3 regions of the Arthrobacter sp. 05L421 genome follow, and region 2 is predicted to be linked to each of the others. Evidence: predicted binding sites of a transcription regulator. Region 2 holds the regulator's gene; each other region holds the start of a gene.
What was found. Region 2 encodes LexA, which represses DNA repair genes until DNA is damaged. Its sites were predicted from a motif close to TCGAACANNTGTTCGA; they were not measured.

Region 1 (6,008 bases), on a different contig from region 2:
CGGCGATCCAGGCTGAGCTGCAGCGGGGCGTGGGCTGCCTCTTCCAACTGTTCGGCCCGGATGCCAACCAACCGGACTGTCATGGGCCTCTCGCCCACGGATTCCAGGAGTTGCACGGCCACGGCGTAAAGGAGTTGGGCGCTGTCGATCGGTGTGCTGACGGTGCGGCTGCGGGTAATGGTCGAAAAGTCCGCGTAGCGCAGCTTGAGCGCCACGGTGCGTGCGTGCATGCCGGCGCCGCGGAGGCGCTCCGCCGTCCTATGCGAAAGCCGCAGCAACTCCCGGTGCAACAGGGCCTCATCTGCGGTGTCAGTAGCAAACGTCTCTTCGGCTCCAATGCTCTTTTCCAGCCGGACCGGCGTCACGGGCCGGGGATCGATGCCCCAGGAGAGCCGGTAGACGTGTTCCCCCGAGGCGCCCAGCAGCTTCCGCAGCGAGGGCAGCGGCGACGCGGCGACGTCCGCTACCGTCCGGACGCCCATGCGGGCCAGCACTTCGACGGTCTTGCCGCCGACGCCCCAGAGCGCGCTGACAGGAAGGCTGTGCAGGTACGTGAGCGTTTCCTCAGGCTTGATCAGCAGCAGCCCGTTTGGCTTGCACCGGGTGGATGCGATCTTGGCCACAAACTTGCTCGCGGCAATGCCCACCGACGCCGTGATGCCCAATTCCCGGAAGACGCGGGCCCGGATCAGTTCCCCAATCTCACGGGGCGGACCAAGCCTGCGGATGGCTCCTCCGACGTCGAGGAAGGCCTCGTCCACGCTGAGCGGCTCGACGAGGTCCGTGATCGAACCAAAGATTTCCATGATCTGGCTGGAGACTTCGTAGTAGAGCTTGTGGCGAGGTTCGATGATGGCAGCCGAAGGGCACATTCGTGCCGCCACCACCATGGGCATCGCTGACCTGACGCCAAATGCCCGGGCCTCGTAGGACGCCGAGAGCACCACGGACCGGTCGGCCGGGTAGCCCACAATCACAGGCTTTCCCTTCAGCTCGGGACGGCTGCGCAGCTCCACCGAGACAAAGAACGCGTCCATGTCCACGTGCATGATGCTGCTGCGCCGAAGGTCCAGCAGGGATTCCCCGCTCAGGCGGCCGGAAGGCTGGATATGGGGCTGCGCATTCGGCGGCCCCGGAGGGTGCATATTCCTCTGCACTCGCTGCTGATTGTCTGCGTCCGGCCCCACGTCTTCAATCCTATGCCCGGGGACTGACTAAACTGGAGGCTGATTCCGCTTCAACACCAGGAGGAAAGTCTCTGTGAAGGTATTTGGACAGCGCAAACGTGCCACAGTGGCCATCGCGGCGGCGGGCACGCTCTTGGCCTTGGCCGCATGCACGCCTGCCAGCTCCGAGAGCCTGGCGACGTCGTCGGCGGCAAACCCGGCCGCATCTGCGCAGTCCTCCACTACGGCTCCCCCCAGTCCGTCCGCGGAGCCCGGCACATCGGCGACGGTCGGCGCCCTGGTTCCCGGCTTCCCGCAGAAGCTCCTGCCGCTCATGCCCGGAGCCAAAGTGGTGTCCAGCAGCTTGGATAAGACCACCGTGCCGGCAACCGTGGCACTGGTCGGCAGTATCACTGCCCCCGCTGCCGATGCCCTGGCCTATTACACCAAGGCCCTGCAGGCACAGGGCTTCAAGCCCGTACCCGGTGAAACCGTGGGCGCCCTGCCCTCCAAGGACTTCCTGCGCGGGGACAACGAAACCGTGAACATCTCCGTCATGCAGACAACTGGTGTGTCCACGTTCACGATCGGTGCGAACGTCGCTGCCGAGTCCGTCAAGTGAGTCTCGCGGAACAGCTGAGGCTCGAGCAGACGGACTACGTGGCCGCCGTCGCCGGCAAGCTTACGGAGTTCCTGACCAGCCGCCAGGCCGTCATGTCCTCGATCTCCCAGGACATCGATCCGCTCATGGGCTCGATCTCAAACCTGGTCACGGGCGGAAAGCGCCTGCGGGCGCTCATGTGCTACTGGGGCTGGCGTGGCGCGGGCGGGGAGGCCGGCGCGGCCGAGGTGGTCACGGCCGGCTCGGCCCTGGAGCTGTTCCAGGCTGCGGCCCTGATTCACGATGACATTATTGACCGCTCGGATACCCGCCGTGGCGGCCCGAGCGTTCACCGCCGGTTCATCGAACTGCACGAGGCCCAGGGCTGGGCGCTGGACAGCGAGCGGTTCGGCCACGCGGCAGCAATCCTGACCGGGGATCTCTGCCTGTCCTTCAGTGAGGAATCGTTCACGGAAATCGGGCACCGCGCCGCCTCCGGCAGCCCGGCACGGCTGATCTTCAACCTTATGCGGGCCGAAGTGATGGCCGGGCAGTACCTGGACATCCTGGAAGAGGTCGCCGGGCCCAGGCGGGACCGCGCCGGAGCAGTCAGCCGGGCCCAGTCCATCATCCGGTTCAAGTCGGCCAAGTACTCCACCGAACACCCGCTCGCTCTGGGCGGTGCCCTGGCCGGCGCCGGTGATGAGCTGCTGCGCGGCTATTCCGCCTTCGCCCTGCCGCTCGGTGAGGCATTCCAGCTGCGGGACGATGTCCTTGGCGTTTTCGGCGACCCCGTCACCACGGGCAAACCTGCCGGGGACGATCTCCGTGAGGGCAAGCGCACGGTCTTGGTGGCTTTCGCCCTGGACCAGGCCTCGGCGCCCGAATCAGAGTTTATCGACGCCAAACTGGGCAGTCCCGATCTCAGCGACGCGGACATCGAGGAGATCCGGCGGATCATCGTGGACTGCGGTGCGCTCCAGGCTACCGAAGTACTCATCGAGGAGTTCGGCAAGGCGGCCTTCGCTGCCCTGGACCTCCTGCCGCTTCAGGAGCTGCCCAAGACCGCGCTCCGCAGGCTGGCAGAGGCCACGGTCTCCCGAGCCGCCTAGCCCGGCCCTGCCAGGCCAAGGTGCCTGGAAAGCGGTGGGGCCGTGCACAGCGGCTTGCGCTGTACACGGCCCGTCATGGCACGTTGTTAATGCTGCTGCCGGCTCACTAGGCTGCCGGCGTGCTCCTACCAGGCCAGTGACTGCGCCCGGCGGCGGATTTCGGTCTTGCGCCCTTCCCGAAGGGCGTCGATCGGCCGGCCGCGGAGGGACTCGTCCGGGGTAAAGAGCCAGTTGATCAGTTCCTCATCGGAGTATCCGGCGTCCGAGAGGACAACAATGGTGCCCTTCAGGCTCTCCACTGCGTGCCCGTCCTGGATGAAAGCTGCAGGCACGGAGCGGATGCGCCGGTCGCCGATTCTCACGGCCGCCAGCGCACGTTCGTCCAGGAGTGCATGGACCTTGGTAATAGATACGTTCAGAAGCTGTGCGACATCGGGCAGGGGCAGCCATTCGCCCACGAGGCTTTCTACATTACTCACGGATAAAGATTGCCACGGCGGGTGCCCCCCCGCCTAGTCGGCAGCCGCAGAAATGACGGCCGCGGCCATGGCCGGTCCCGTGCGCCCGGATGCCGCCCGGGTCCGCGCGGGACCACGCATGGACGCCATTTGGCCGACACTCCGTCGGAGACTGGTTTGCAGAATGTCAAACAGTTCTTGTGCTAATTGCCAATTCATGAGAGATTCACATAGATCACATTTGTAACAGAAATAACTTTTGTCACACTGGTAACACCAGTTCTACAGGCCTGACCGCAGCGTTGCCGCTGAGAAGAGGATCTTTCCAATGACAACCTCACGTTCGCCACAGCTCCGTCCGGGGCGCAGCCTGCCGCTAATAGCGGCTTCTACGGCGGCGCTACCCGCCGTCATGCTTTCCTCCTTGGCGATTGCCCAGCCTGCCGCTGCCGAACCGCGTGTGCGTTCGGTCCCGGCAACCCTCGCGGCCGCCATGCGTGCCCAGGCAAAGACGGACGCGGCGACGTCCCTCAAAGCGGCACTGATCCCCTCCGCCTCCGTCCCGGCATCGCTGCCAAGCGCCATGCGGCCCGCGAAGTCTGCGGTTCCCGCTGTCTACACGATCGCCCGCGGCGACACCATCAGCGCCGTTGCTGGCCGCTACGGCCTGGACACTTTCGCCGTGTTGAAGTTGAACAACCTGCAGGCGAACACCATCATCTACCCGGGGCAGAAGATCAAGCTCACGGGATCGACGCCGGCCCCGGCAGCCAAGCCGGCCACCCCGGCCAAGTCAACGTCAGCCACCGTTGCGTCTGCCTCTGTTACTTCCGCCTCAGGCGCCGGCCGCGTCTACGTTGTGAAAGCAGGCGACACGCTGGGCGGAATCGCCGCGCGCCACGGCGTCGGACTTTCCGAGGTCTTCAAGTGGAACGGGCTCGGCATGAGCTCCGTGATCTATCCCGGCCAGAAGGTGAAGGTCGGCGGCGGTTCCAGCACCCCGGCTCCCACCGCGACAAAGCCGGCGACAAAGCCCGCGTCGTCGGCGCCCGCGCCGGCCAGCTCGGGCTCGTACACCATCAAGGCCGGCGACACCCTTTCCGGCATCGCGGCCCGCAACGGCGTCAGGCTCTCGGACGTCCTGTCGGCCAACCGGCTGACGATGTCGAGCATCATCTACCCGGGCCAGAAGCTCGTCATCCCCGGCGCGTCGACGATCGCACCGGCCTCGAGCAAGCCTGCTGCCACTACGCCTCTCGTGCCCAGCACGTTCCTCGGCTTCAGCTACCCGGCCGCCGTGGTCAGCTCGGCCAACCAGAACAAGGCGCTGCTCAACGCCTCGCCGGTGCCCAGCCGTACGCAGATGAAGTCCATCGTGGCGGACACGGCACGGCGCATGGGCGTGGACGCCAGCCTCGCCTTGGCCTTTGCCTACCAGGAGTCGGGCTTCGACCAGCGTGCGGTGTCACCGGCCAATGCGATCGGCACCATGCAGGTCATCCCGTCTTCGGGCCAGTGGGCCTCCGATCTCGTGGGCCGCAAGCTGAACCTCCTGGATCCGTACGACAACGCCACGGCAGGCGTCGCGATCATCCGCCAACTGGTCCGCACGAGCCCTGATCTCGAGAATGCGATCGCCGGCTACTACCAGGGTCAGTACTCGGTGAGCCAGAATGGCATGTTCGAGGACACCAAGGGGTACGTCGCCGCCATCAAGGCCAACCAGCGCCTGTTCGGCTAAATAAAGACTCCAGCACAAGCTCTTTTACAACGGAGATTGACGCTACGGGCCCGGATCGCATGTTGATTCGGGCCCGTTTCTGTCCAGCGACTACGATTGTAAGGTGCAAGATTACGTGCAGGACGCTCTCGTAGGGAACCTGGTGGACAACCGCTACCAGGTTCAATCCAGGCTTGCCCGCGGCGGGATGTCAACCGTGTACCTCGCCACTGACCAGCGCCTTGAGCGCGATGTCGCGCTGAAGGTGCTGCATCCCCATCTGGCCGATGACCCGCAGTTCCTCGACCGGCTGGGGCGCGAGGCCAAGGCCGCCGCGCGCCTTTCCCATCCCCATGTGGTGGGCGTCCTGGACCAGGGCGAAGACGGCCGGATCGCCTACCTGGTCATGGAATTCATCAAGGGCCACACGCTCCGGGACGTCCTCAATGACAAGGGCGCCCTGTCGCCGCGGCTGGCCCTGGCGCTGATCGACCCTGTGGTCGAAGGACTCGGCGCCGCGCACGCCGCCGGAATGATCCACCGGGACATCAAGCCGGAAAACGTCCTGATCGCCGACGACGGGCGGATCAAGCTCGGCGACTTCGGCTTGGCCCGCGCTATCTCCTCGTCCACGAGCACCGGCGCCCTGATCGGGACTGTCGCCTACATCTCCCCCGAACTTGTCCTGGGCAAACAGGCAGACGCCCGCAGCGACATTTATTCGGTCGGAATCATGCTGTACGAAATGATCACTGGCCGGCAGCCGTTCGACGGCGACGTTCCCATCCAGGTGGCCTACCAGCACGTCAATTCCACCGTGGAGGCTCCATCCTTGGAGGTGCCCGGGCTCGCCACGGAGATCGACGAACTCGTCCAGTGGTGCACTGACCGGGACCCGGACAAACGCCCCGTCGACGGGAGCGCACTGTTGTCCGAACTCCGGCACATCAG
Region 2 (6,008 bases):
ACCACATCTAGGCGGTCCGTTCCGGGGCGGCGGTTTGTTCCGGGGATGCGGTTTGTTCCGGGGATGCGGGGCGGAGGCCCTGGACCCAGTTGCGCAGCAGCCGGGCGCCGGCGTCGCCGGACTTCTCTGGGTGGAACTGGGTGGCGCACAGCGGGCCGTTTTCCACAGCCGCGATGAACGGGGCACCGTGGTCGGACCAGGTGACCAGCGGCGCGGCCATCCGCGGCTGGATGACGTCGAAGTCCCACTGCTGGACACCGTAGGAGTGTACGAAGTAGAAGCGCTCGCCCTCGACTCCGGCGAACAGCTTGGACCCCTCAGGGACGGAGACGGTGTTCCAGCCCATGTGCGGCACGACGTCGGCAGGCAGCAGCTCCACCTTGCCAGGCCACTCCCCCATGCCCTCCGCTTCGGTGCCGTGCTCGACGCCGGCCTCGAACAACACCTGGAGCCCAACGCAGATGGCCAGCACGGGGCGGCCTCCTGCGACACGGCGGCCGATCATGCGGATGGCGTCAACAGCTTTGAGTTCGCGCATGACGGTTTCGAAGGCGCCGACACCGGGGACGACGAGGCCGTCGGCGTTAAGGACGTCTTCGGGCTTGGAACTGAGGATGACTTCGGCGCCTGCCCGCTCCAGCGCGCGGACGGCGGACCGGACATTCCCGGAGCCGTAGTCCAGCACCGTAACAGTGGGCTTTCCCTCCGGGGACACCGGCTTGGTCGCGGCGGCGGGATCGATGATGGCCCCGTCGCGGAGCAGCGGGGCGCTCACAAGGCACCCTTTGTGGACGGGATGCCCTCGACGCGGGGATCCGGTTCGACGGCTGCGCGCAGCGCCCGGGCAAAGGCCTTGAACTGGGCCTCGACGATGTGGTGGGGGTCGCGCCCGGCGGTGACGTTCATGTGCAGGCAGATCCCGGCGTGCAGTGTGATCGCCTCGAAGACGTGACGGGTCAGGGAGCCCGTGAAGTGGCCGCCGATCAGGTGGTATTCCTGGCCTGCCGGCTCCCCGGCGTGGACCAGGTAGGGACGGCCGGAGACGTCCACGACGGCTTGCGCGAGGGCCTCATCCAGGGGCACGGTGGCCTCGCCGAACCGGCGGATTCCGGCCTTGTTGCCCAGGGCGGTCCGCAGCACCTCGCCGAACGTGATGGCCACGTCCTCGACAGTGTGGTGCACATCGATGTGGGTATCACCGGTGGCCTTGACGGTCATGTCAATCAGGGAGTGCTTGCTGAGGGCTGTCAGCATGTGGTCATAGAACGGGACCGACGTGCTGATGTCTGAAACGCCGGTGCCGTCCAGGTTGATCTCGACCAGGACCGAGGACTCAGTGGTGGTCCGTTCCATGCGTGCGGTCCGGCCCTCGGCGGCGGTGGATCCCATGTTGCTCATGTAGATGTGTCCTTTGGAAGAAGGCAGGGTGTTGGGCAGTGCGGCGGGGCGCGCGGGCTCCCCACCAAGTCTAGGCCTGCGGCTTTGCGGAGCCGTTCAGGATGCTTTCAAGGGCCTCAAGGAAGGCTGTGGTTTCCGTCTCAGTGCCGGCGGTCACGCGAAGGTGCCCCGGAATGCCGACGTCGCGGATGAGGACACCGGCGTCCAGCATGCCCTGCCAGACCTCGTGGGGATTCTCCAGACCGCCGAAGAACACGTAGTTGGAATCGGAGGCGGCCGGCCTCAGCCCCAGCCGCGTCAGTTCGGAGACGATCCTGTCGCGCTGGCGTTTGATGTCCTCGACGTCCGCCATGAGTGCCCCCCGGTGGCGCAGGGCGGCCAGGGCCGCGGCCTGGGTGATGGCGGAGAGGTGGTACGGGAGACGGACCAGGCGCAGGGCGTCCGCGACCTCCGGGGCCGCGGCCATGTAGCCGAGCCGCGCGCCGGCGAGGGCGAAGGCCTTGCTCATGGTGCGCGAGACGATGAGCCGTTCCCGGCCGGGCAACAGGGTGAGGGCGCTGGGCGTGCCGTCGTGGGCGAACTCGTGGTAAGCCTCGTCCACGATCACGATGGTTTGACTGGCCTCGCCGGCGTCATAGACGGCCTCGACGACATCAAGCCCCAGCCCCGTGCCGGTGGGGTTGTTCGGGGAGCAGAGGAAAACGATGTTGGGCTGCAGCTCGCGGACCTGCCGGGCCGCCGATTCCGCGCTGAGCCCGTAGTCCGCCGCTCGGGCACCGACGATGTATTCGGTGTCCGTGCCGGAGGCCAGCAGCGGGTACATCGAATACGTGGGAGGAAACCCAAGGGCCGTCCGGCCGGGGCCGCCGAATGCCTGGAGGATCTGCTGAAGGACTTCGTTGGAACCGTTCGCGGCCCAGATATTCTCCGCGTCCAGGCCATGGCCAAGGTATTCGGCGAGGGCTTCGCGCAATTCGGTGAACTCGCGGTCCGGATACCGGTTCAGCCCTGCGGCGGCGGCGCTGACGGCCTCGGTGATTGCCGCGCGGACATCGGCCGGAACGCCATGGGTGTTCTCGTTGACGTTGAGCAGGATAGGGACGTCCAGCTGCGGTGCGCCATACGGACGCAGGCCACGCAGATTGGTTCGGAGGGGCAGTCGGTTGAGGCGCTCAAGCTGGTCAGTCACTCGACCAGTTTAAGTGGTAGCGGCACGGGCGCTGAAACTGTGACGCCTGCGACGGCAATTGGGGGAGGTTAGTTGGGGGCAGGTACTTGGCTTGCCAGACTCTATTTGGACGGGACGAACAGCTGCTGGCCCGGCAGCACACGCGCGGCGTCCAGGTTGTTCAGCTGCACGATATCGGCCACGACGTCGCGGGGATCCCGGTCCGGGGCCACGGACCCTGCAATGGCCCAGAGGGACTCCCCCGGCTGCACCGTGACGGTAATGGTCGGCGTCACCGAGAGCTGATCCGCGGAATCCGCCGCCTTCGCAGGCGCGTTGAGGAATCCACTGAATGACAGAATGAGCGCCGTCAGCAGGATCAGCGGGACGCCGAAGAAGACGAAGCGTCCGCGCCGGGTGAGCCGCAGCGGCGCTTGCTTCGGCCGGCCGGCGGAACCAGCGGCCATCGCCCCTCGCGGTGCAGGCGACGTCGGGGAAATGCGGGGGCCGGCGTTGAGCGGGTACACATTGCCGTGACGGACGCTTCCCCGGTCGGCACCTCCCTGGCCGACACCTCCGTGGCCGATGTTGCCCTGGTCGATGCTGCCGAAATCCGCCACCCCACTGGCACCTGCACTGCGGTGGTGATTCGTGACACCCTGAACGAACGTGCCTTGAAACGCGTTTGAAGCTGACATGAACTGAGCCCTCCTGGACCATACGGTGCCGCCCGGCGTACTCCACGTACTCGCCGCCAACCGGCCGAACCTTCGAACATAGAACCGAACACCAGATCCGAAGTGAAAACTCGAAACTCGAACACATATTCGAACTCTGCTTGTTCTGTTTTAGCACTTACTAACGAACGATGTCGAGACTCGCTAGAACAAATGTTTGAAAAAGCCTTGCGGCTGGCCTATTTTTGAGGGACAGGACAACCACTGATGAACTCCCTGCGGGACATCATCAGTAGTTGATCAGCAGGGTCTGACATTTCAGACCGGAAGTTCCCGGTGACAGCAGCCACGGCAGCCGGGTGGAACGGAAAGGCATTGGCGAACATGGCAGCACAAGCCACCGGCGGCAGGGCCACCTCACGGAGCCCGCAGCCCGCCCGGGCGCCCAAGAGCCTCACCCCCCGGCAAAAGAAAATCCTGGAGACCATCCAGCGGTCCGTCACGGACAAGGGCTACCCGCCGTCCATGCGCGAGATCGGCGACACCGTCGGATTGGCCAGCCTGTCGAGCGTGACCCATCAGCTCTCCCAGCTTGAAAAGCTCGGCTACCTGCGGCGCGATCCGAAGCGCCCGCGGGCTATGGAAGTGCTCATGCCGCTGACGTTGGACGAGGGAACCACCCCGATTTCGGGTGTCGAGAAGTCCAGTGGCCTGCGGGCCGTCGGCGGCCTGTCAGTGACTGAACTCGCCAGCGCCACGGACACTGCAATGGTGCCGCTTGTCGGACGCATCGCCGCCGGCGGGCCGATCCTCGCGGACCAGGTGGTGGAGGATGTCATGCCGCTGCCCCGACAGCTCGTGGGCCATGGCGAACTCTTCATGCTCAAGGTGGCGGGCGACTCGATGATCGATGCCGCCATCTGCGACGGCGACTGGGTGGTTGTCCGCCGCCAGGGTGATGCCGTGAACGGCGACATCGTTGCCGCACTGCTGGACGACGAAGCCACGGTCAAGACCTTCCGCCAGCGGGACGGCCACACCTGGCTGTTGCCGCAAAACACCCAGTACGAGCCAATCCTCGGTGACCACGCCGTCATCATGGGCAAGGTCGTCTCGGTACTCCGCTCCCTTTAGCCGTCCCTGTCGGGCCGCCCTGGCAGAGTCGCCAGCCCTCAGAGTCGCCGGCCCTCAGAGTCGCCGCGTCATCGAGGATGGTCGGCTCCTGGTTCAGCTTGGGACTCAGCCCTTCGCGGAGTCCTTCGCCAGGCGCTCCAAGGCCGCCATGGCTATCGACGAATCGGTGGTGGGCCAGAACGGCGGCAGCGCGGCGCGGAGGAATCCGCCGTAGCGCTCCGTGGATAGCCGCGAATCCAGCACCGCCACAACTCCCTTGTCCGACGTCGAGCGGATCAGCCGTCCGGCGCCCTGCGCGAGCCGAATGGCGGCGTGCGTGGCCGAGACGGACATGAAGCCGTTGCCGCCGGCCTGGGCGACGGCCCGCGAGCGTGCCGTCATCAGCGGATCGTCCGGCCGCGGGAACGGTATCCGGTCAATGACCACCAGCCGGCAGGACACTCCGGGAACGTCGACGCCCTGCCAGAGGGACATCGTGCCGAACAAACAGGTGTCCGGCTCGTCCGCAAACTGCCGCACGAGCGCCGTCATGGTCGACTCCCCCTGGCACAGGATGCTGAGGCCCAGTCGGGGCCGCATGGCCTCCGCGGCTTCCTCCGCTGCGCGCCGGGAGGAAAACAGGCACAAGGCACCGCCGCCGGAAGCGCGGATCAGCTTCTCGAGTTCGTCCAAGGCCTCGGGGGACGTTCCGCGGCCGGGCTTGGGCAGGTGCCGGGCGACGTAGAGGATGCCCTGCTTCGGATAGTCGAAGGGGGATCCGACGTCGACGCCGGTCCAGCTCGGGGCGCCGTTGCCAACGAGGCCAAGACCGCCGGCAGCAGGTTCGAAGGCAGCGCCGATAGCCAGCGTGGCTGAGGTCAGGATGACGGTGTGGTCCGCGAACAAACCCTCGCGCAGACGCCCCGCGACGCTCAACGGGGCAACATTGATCAAGGCCGGCGAGCTCTCGTCCGGCTGGGAGTAGCCCTGCGCCGGGTCGAAGCTGCTGTTGCGGGAGAACCACACCACTTCGCGGTTTTCGCGCGCGGCCAAGAGGCGCTCACAGAGTTCCAGGATGACCATCAGGCGTGACCGGGCCAGCTGGCGTCCGCCGTCGGCCGACACGGAGCTGTCCCCCTTCGAATCAGACAGGGCGGCGCGGCACGCGTCGCGGAGCTGGTCGATGCAGTCCAGTTGCTCGCTGTTCAGCCCGTTAGGCATCAACCCGCTCGGGACGCCGTCGATGGCCAGCTCCAGGTGGGCGGCGGCATTGTTCAGCGCGTCCACCGTGATGCCCGTGTGCTTCCGGGCCCCGGACGCGGCGGCGTGCACCATCGCCACCGAGAGCTGACCGGATACAGCACCCGTGACGCGGTCCTGCAGTTCGTGCGCTTCATCTACCACCACGACGTCGTACTCGGGCAGCACCGCCAGGCCTTCGAAGGCGCTGACGGCGAGCATGGCGTGGTTGGTGACCACGACGTCGGCGTCGGCGGCGTTCTGCCGGGCAAGCTCGCTGAAACATTCGGCCGCGAGCGGGCACTTCTGCGCGCCGAGGCACTCCATGGAGGTGACCGAGACCTGGCGCCAGGCCCGGTCCGTGACGCCGGGCATGAGCTCGTCGCGGTCCCCCGTTGCGGTCCCCTCGGCCC
Region 3 (6,008 bases), on a different contig from region 2:
TGCTCCCCGCCAAGGGTTGCCGAGATCTGCTGCTCGCTCTGAATTTCGAAGCTGATCGGCAGGGCACCGAACCGGAGCTGGTCGGAGAGGGCCTTGGCCGATTCCTCGGTGAAACCGCCGGTGATCTGCGGCCGGCCGTCGGTGATGACGGCGAGGGAACGCGGTGCGGAGATGACCTGGTCGTCCAGGACGATTGCGAACTGGGCCTTCGGATCCGAGCCTGTCTGGCCGCCGCCGGCGGCGTAGAACTTGTACAGGCGCTCGGTGACTTCCTTGAACTTGGTGGTGCCCTGGTCGTCGAACTGGATGTTGACGGCCCATTCGTTGGTCACGGCGCCCTGGGCGCCGCGCTGCAACTGGAACGAGGAGGACTTGATGTTCGAGCCCTTCACCTCAACCGGGCCAAGGATGTACTTGATGGCCGGCGATTTGGCCGAAGCCGGCTCACAGGTCACCAGCGGCTTGGTCGGGTCGGAACGCTGCTGCTTGTCCTGGGAGGGTTTGTCGCAGTCGAGCGCCTCAAACTGCTTGTAAATCTCGGGGGTAACCCAGTTCTCGTCGCTGCTGTTGGCGGGTGCCGCCGTCGGCTTCGGCAGCTGGGCCTCAGGGGTCCGGGACGCCACAGGCACGGCTGCGCCGGGCCCCGTCTGGATAACCGGGCGGAAGTTCATGTCGGCGGAGGCCTGGATCAGCGCACGGGTTTCCTTGGCAGGAGTTCCCGGGAGGCTGACGACGACGTTGCGTCCGGACTGCGTGCTGATTTCCGCTTCCGCGACGCCCGAGCCGTCCACGCGCTGGCGGATGATCGCCACGGCCTGGTTGAGCTGGTCTTCGGTAATACCCGAACCGCCCTCAACCTTGGGCGCCAGGATCATCTGGGTGCCGCCTTCAAGGTCCAGAGCGAGCTTTGGAGCCCAGCCCGCCTGGCCGGCAATCGTGCCGCCTGCCAGGACAGCGGTCATGGCGGCGATGATTACGCCAAGCCAGACCAGCATCCTGATGGCTGAATATTTGGGGCCAGTACGTGCCATTGTCGATCTTTCTATTATTTACGGCGGATCCGCCGGCGCGGGCTCTTGGCCCCCACCGACGGATGCCCGCAACCGTTGCTTCGCGGGATAGCTCAGTTAGGCAGACTAGCTGTCTTTTTTGCCTTCGTCGTTGAGGCGGCCCAGGGTTTCCTCGGGAGTTTCATTGCGCGGTGCGTCCTGGACAGGGGCGATGGCGTCCGTGCCCTCAGCGCCCAGCTTGTCAGTGGTCAGCGAGGAGGCGTCATCGGGAACAACCGACGGCTCCTCGGCCGCAACAACCGGCTCCACAATCTTGGTGACAGCCTGGCGGTGCACGGTGGCGGTGTTGCCCGGGGACAGCTCCAGAGTGACCTTGTTCTCAGCCTCATCGATGTTGACGATCCGGCCGAACAGCCCGAAGCTCGTCATAACCTCCACACCGGGCTCAAACTTGGACTGAAGCTTGGCCTGCTGCTGCTGGGTCTTCTTGTTGCGGCGGAACATCATGAAGACGAAAAGTCCGAGCAGGACGAAGAGGAGAATCGTCATGATGTCGATGCCGCCGCCGGCCTGCGGCTGGGTCTGGGCAGAAATAAGTCCGAACACAGAGATTGTTCCGTTCTGTACTTGCATAGCTGTTTTTCAGCAACGTCCGTTTGCTCCGGGCGGCGCGGGCAAGGGTCTGCGCAGCAAGCTGGCAGAGAGACCATCCCCAAACCGCCGGCGGCTACCTGCTCTCCGCCCACGGAAACAAAACCCGAACGTGCCGAGCGTCATACCAGTCTAAAGGGAAAAGCTGAAAGTACGGTGCTAGCGGCTATTTCTGATCCGCTGGGGACCGGTTTCTTCAGCAAGGCCCACGCCGGATTCGCCCTGCGGGCCCTCGCCCGGTTCATCGCCAGGCTCGTCTGCCAGCTCTTGGGCCTGGAACAGCTCCAGCGGATCCTGGCCGAAGACGCCGGCAGGGACAGCGAATCCCAGGTGCGTCCAGGCAGGCGCCAAGGCAATGCGGCCGCGCGGGGTCCGGCCCAGCAGCCCCTCCCGCACCAGGTAGGGTTCGGCGACCGTCTCCACGGTCTCCGTTTCCTCGCCGACGGCGATCGCGAGCGTGGACAGCCCCACCGGCCCACCGCCGAACTTGGTAATGAGCGCCTCGAGAACGGCACGGTCCAGCCGGTCCAGGCCACGCTTGTCTACCTCGTACATGTCCAGGGCCGCGGATGCCGCCCGGGCATCAATTTGTTCGATGCCGTGAACGAGTGCCCAGTCCCGGACCCGGCGCAGGAGCCGGTTGGCGATGCGCGGTGTGCCCCGTGACCGGCCGGCGATCTCGCTGAAACCGGCCGAGTTGACCTTCAGGTCCAGCAGGCCGGCGGAGCGGCGCAGGACCAGTTCCAGCTCTTCGACGGAGTAAAACTCAAGGTGGCCGGTGAAACCGAAGCGGTCCCGGAGCGGCCCGGGAAGCAGGCCGGCGCGCGTGGTGGCGCCCACCAGAGTGAAGGGCGGCAGTTCAAGCGGGATGGCAGTGGCGCCCGCGCCTTTTCCGACGACGATGTCGACGCGGAAATCTTCCATCGCCATATACAGCATTTCCTCGGCCGGCCGGGACATCCGGTGGATTTCGTCCAGGAACAGTACCTCGCCTTCAGAGAGGGAGGACAGGATGGCCGCGAGGTCGCCCGCGTGCTGGATGGCCGGGCCGCTGCTGATCCGCAGCGGGACGTTCATTTCGGCGGCGATGATCATGGACAGCGTGGTCTTGCCCAGGCCGGGAGGGCCGGAGAGGAGTACATGGTCCGCGCTGCGGCCGCGCATCCGCGAGGCCTCCAGGACGAGAGACAGTTGCTTGCGGACCCGGTGCTGGCCCACGAAGTCGTGCAGGTTCTTGGGCCGCAGGGCGGCTTCGATGACCCGCTCCTCCGGTTCCTCTCCCCCGGCGGTAATCGATGGCTCAGCCACGCGCGCCTACCCGGTTTCCGGCGCGGGCGCCGTCCTGTCCCAGCCAGCGCAGCGTCGCGCGGAGGATCTCCGCCACATTGCCCTTCGCGGCCAGTTCAGGGGAATCGGCCAGGGATTTGTCGATGCTGGCCGTGGCATCCTTTTCGGACCAGCCCAGGCTGATCATTGCGGCGACGACCTGCGGCTTCCAGACGGATTCCGCGGAAACCGCTGCGGAGGCCGGCGCGCCGGCGGTGCCGTGCGGCACGAGCTTACCGGCGAGTTCCAGCACGATCCGGCCGGCCACCTTCGGTCCAATTCCGGGGACCTTCGTGAAGGCCTTGCCGTCGCCGGAGTGGGCGGCCACCCGGATGGCTTCCGGCTCGTGGACGGCCAGAACGGCCAAGGCCAGACGGGGACCGACGCCGCTGACGCTGAGCAGGATGTCGAACACTTCGCGCTCGTCATCGCTGGCGAAACCGAACAGGGTCAGCGAGTCTTCCCGCACGATCAGGGACGTGAAGAGTTTCCCCTCATCCCCCACCCGCAGGCTGCTGAGGGTCTGCGGCGTGGCGTTGACGCTCATGCCGGCGCCGTTGAGGTCGATAACGGCGGAGGACAGGCCAACATGCGCAACGGTTCCGCGAAGAAAACTGATCAAGGCCGGGCTCCTGGGATAACAGTAAAACCAAAGCCGGGAAACCCGGCTATCCGAACATATCTACGAATACCCTACCAAGTTCCATGGAGGGACAGGCGGACATTCAGCGCGCACGGCGCGCTTTTGCCTCCGCGTCGGCCCACGCCCGCTGGGCCGGTGTGAGGGACTGGCTGCCCGGCCCCGTCGTCGCCACGGCGGCGCCGCTGCCGGCCCGCCAGGCGTGGGTAATGGCCAGTGCCAGGGCGTCGGCTGCGTCGGCCGGGCGCGGGGGCGCGTCCAGCCGGAGGATCTTGGTCACCAGCTTCGTGACGGCGTCCTTGTTCGAGGTTCCGCTTCCCGTCACGGCGGCCTTGACCTCGGACGGGGTGTGAAGCGCCACCGGGATGCCGCGGCGCGCGGCGGCCGCAATGACCACGCCGGAGGCCTGCGCCACGCCCATGACCGTGCTGACGTTGAGCTGGGAAAAGACCCGCTCGACGGCGAGGACGTGCGGTTCGTACTTGTCCAGCCACTCGTCGATGGACGTGGCGATGACCAGCAGCCGCTGGTCCAGGCTCTCCTCAGGCGAGGTTCCCACCACACCGAAGGCCACCATTGTGGCCCTCCGGTTCCTTTCGACGTCGACGACGCCGATCCCGCAACGGGTGAGGCCCGGGTCAACCCCCAGGACGCGCAGGGTCAAGACCGGGCCTCAAAATCATTGTGTGAGCGTGTCACTCGGCTTCCAGTGCGGCCTGCACTTCGTCGCTGAGGTCGGCGTTGCTGTAGACGTTCTGGACGTCGTCGAGTTCTTCCAATGCGTCCACGAGCTTCATGAACTTCTTCGCGGCCTCGAGGTCCAGCGGCACCTGCATCGACGGCACGAACTCCGCCTCATCGGTGTCGTACTCGATTCCGGCTTCCTTGAGGGCATCGCGGATGGCCTGGAGGTCGGTCGGCTCGGAATGGATCTCGAAGGTCTCGCCGTTGTCCTTGACTTCCTCGGCCCCGGCGTCGAGGACTGCCATCAGCACGTCGTCCTCGGTGAGGCCGTTCTTCGGCAGCGAGACCACGCCCTTGCGGCTGAAGAGGTAGCTGACCGACCCGGGATCGGCGATCGTGCCGCCGTTGCGGGAGATCGCGAGCCGGACCTCGGAGGCGGCGCGGTTCTTGTTGTCCGTGAGGCACTCGATCAGCAGAGCAGAGCCCTGCGGGCCTCGGCACTCGTACATGATCTCGGTGTAGTCCACGACCTCGCCGGTGAGACCGGCGCCGCGCTTGATGGCGCGGTCGATATTGTCAGCGGGAACCGAAGTCTTCTTGGCCTTGGTCACGGCCAGTTCCAGGCTCGGGTTGCCGGACAGGTCAGGGCCGCCCATGCGCGCGGCGACTTCGATGTTCTTGATCAGCTTGGCGAACGACTTGGCCCGGCGGCTATCAAGGATGGCCTTCTTATGCTTGGTCGTCGCCCATTTGGAGTGGCCTGACATGCTTTACGCTTCCCCTCTGATCATTCGAATAAACAGTTCATGCACGCGCTTCTCCCCCGTCACTTCCGGGTGGAAGGAGGTGGCCAGCAGCTTGCCGGAACGCACTGCAACAATTCTAGCCGTCCCGTCCAGAGATTCGGGGTGGCCGGCTTTGGACGGTTCCACCTGGGCGAGGACTTCGACGCCGTCGCCGACGCGCTCCACCCAGGGCCCGCGGATGAAGACGGCGTGGACCGGAGCCACAGCCCCGGTGACGGCGCTGAACTCGAGCCCCCTGAAGTCGAGATCCGTCTCGAAGGACTCGCGCTGCCGGCCAAAGGCGTTGCGGCGCACGGTGATGTCGAGCCCACCGAAGGTCTGCTGTGGGTTCCCGGCGAGGTCCGTCGCGGGGTCCGCGATCTCGTCCGCCAGCAGGATCATCCCGGCACACGAGCCGTAGACGGGAAGGCCGGACTGGATGGCTTCGCGCAGCGGATCCCGGAGCCCGAAAATCCTGGAGAGCTTGTCAATCGTGGTCGATTCGCCGCCGGGGATGATCAGGCCGTCCAGGCCGTCAAGCTCGGCGGGGCGGCGGATCCCGACGCCGGTGGCACCGGCGGTTTCCACGGCGTGAAGATGCTCACGGAAATCGCCCTGCAGCGCCAGGACGCCGATCCGGAGCCCTGTTCCCACGCGGGATTCAGGGGAAAAAGAGGGGGTGGTCATCCCCACAGCATAATGGGCTGGCATGCGCGGGGACGCATGCACCAGCCCCGGGCGTCCGGGTTCCATGCCGCTGCTGGGATATATTACAGAGCATGCTTTACTTCAGCGTTCCGCTCGGCAAACTCGTCCGCCGGGTCTCCCGGCTCAGGGGCGGAGGCTCGGCCCTTCCCGGGCTTGTTGTCGAAAAAATCGACCCCGATTTCATGCGGCGGACACTGTCCACGC

Region 1: a site for LexA is predicted at 3,525-3,540, ahead of AC1DKQ_RS12445 (LysM peptidoglycan-binding domain-containing protein). Genes of this name have one in related genera too.
Region 3: a site for LexA is predicted at 3,660-3,675, ahead of ruvA (Holliday junction branch migration protein RuvA). Genes of this name have one in related genera too.

What each region holds. Positions count from the first base shown of each region.
Region 1 is NZ_JBFTOC010000009.1:68,938-74,945, reverse strand. Features, by position in the region: gene dinB (DNA polymerase IV) at 1-1,145, opposite strand, end outside; gene AC1DKQ_RS12460 (hypothetical protein) at 1,261-1,788, shown strand; gene AC1DKQ_RS12455 (polyprenyl synthetase family protein) at 1,785-2,879, shown strand; gene AC1DKQ_RS12450 (Rv2175c family DNA-binding protein) at 3,005-3,358, opposite strand; gene AC1DKQ_RS12445 (LysM peptidoglycan-binding domain-containing protein) at 3,666-5,078, shown strand; gene AC1DKQ_RS12440 (Stk1 family PASTA domain-containing Ser/Thr kinase) at 5,182-6,008, shown strand, end outside.
Region 2 is NZ_JBFTOC010000004.1:48,763-54,770, forward strand. Features, by position in the region: gene AC1DKQ_RS06765 (hypothetical protein) at 1-7, opposite strand, end outside; gene hisH (imidazole glycerol phosphate synthase subunit HisH) at 8-775, opposite strand; gene hisB (imidazoleglycerol-phosphate dehydratase HisB) at 772-1,398, opposite strand; gene AC1DKQ_RS06780 (histidinol-phosphate transaminase) at 1,469-2,587, opposite strand; gene AC1DKQ_RS06785 (LysM peptidoglycan-binding domain-containing protein) at 2,689-3,033, opposite strand; gene lexA (transcriptional repressor LexA) at 3,628-4,377, shown strand; gene AC1DKQ_RS06795 (ATP-dependent DNA helicase) at 4,483-6,008, opposite strand, start outside.
Region 3 is NZ_JBFTOC010000032.1:21,120-27,127, reverse strand. Features, by position in the region: gene secD (protein translocase subunit SecD) at 1-1,031, opposite strand, end outside; gene yajC (preprotein translocase subunit YajC) at 1,137-1,559, opposite strand; gene ruvB (Holliday junction branch migration DNA helicase RuvB) at 1,821-2,969, opposite strand; gene ruvA (Holliday junction branch migration protein RuvA) at 2,962-3,609, opposite strand; gene ruvC (crossover junction endodeoxyribonuclease RuvC) at 3,713-4,291, opposite strand; gene AC1DKQ_RS21160 (YebC/PmpR family DNA-binding transcriptional regulator) at 4,323-5,078, opposite strand; gene pdxT (pyridoxal 5'-phosphate synthase glutaminase subunit PdxT) at 5,082-5,783, opposite strand; gene AC1DKQ_RS21150 (MurT ligase domain-containing protein) at 5,876-6,008, shown strand, end outside.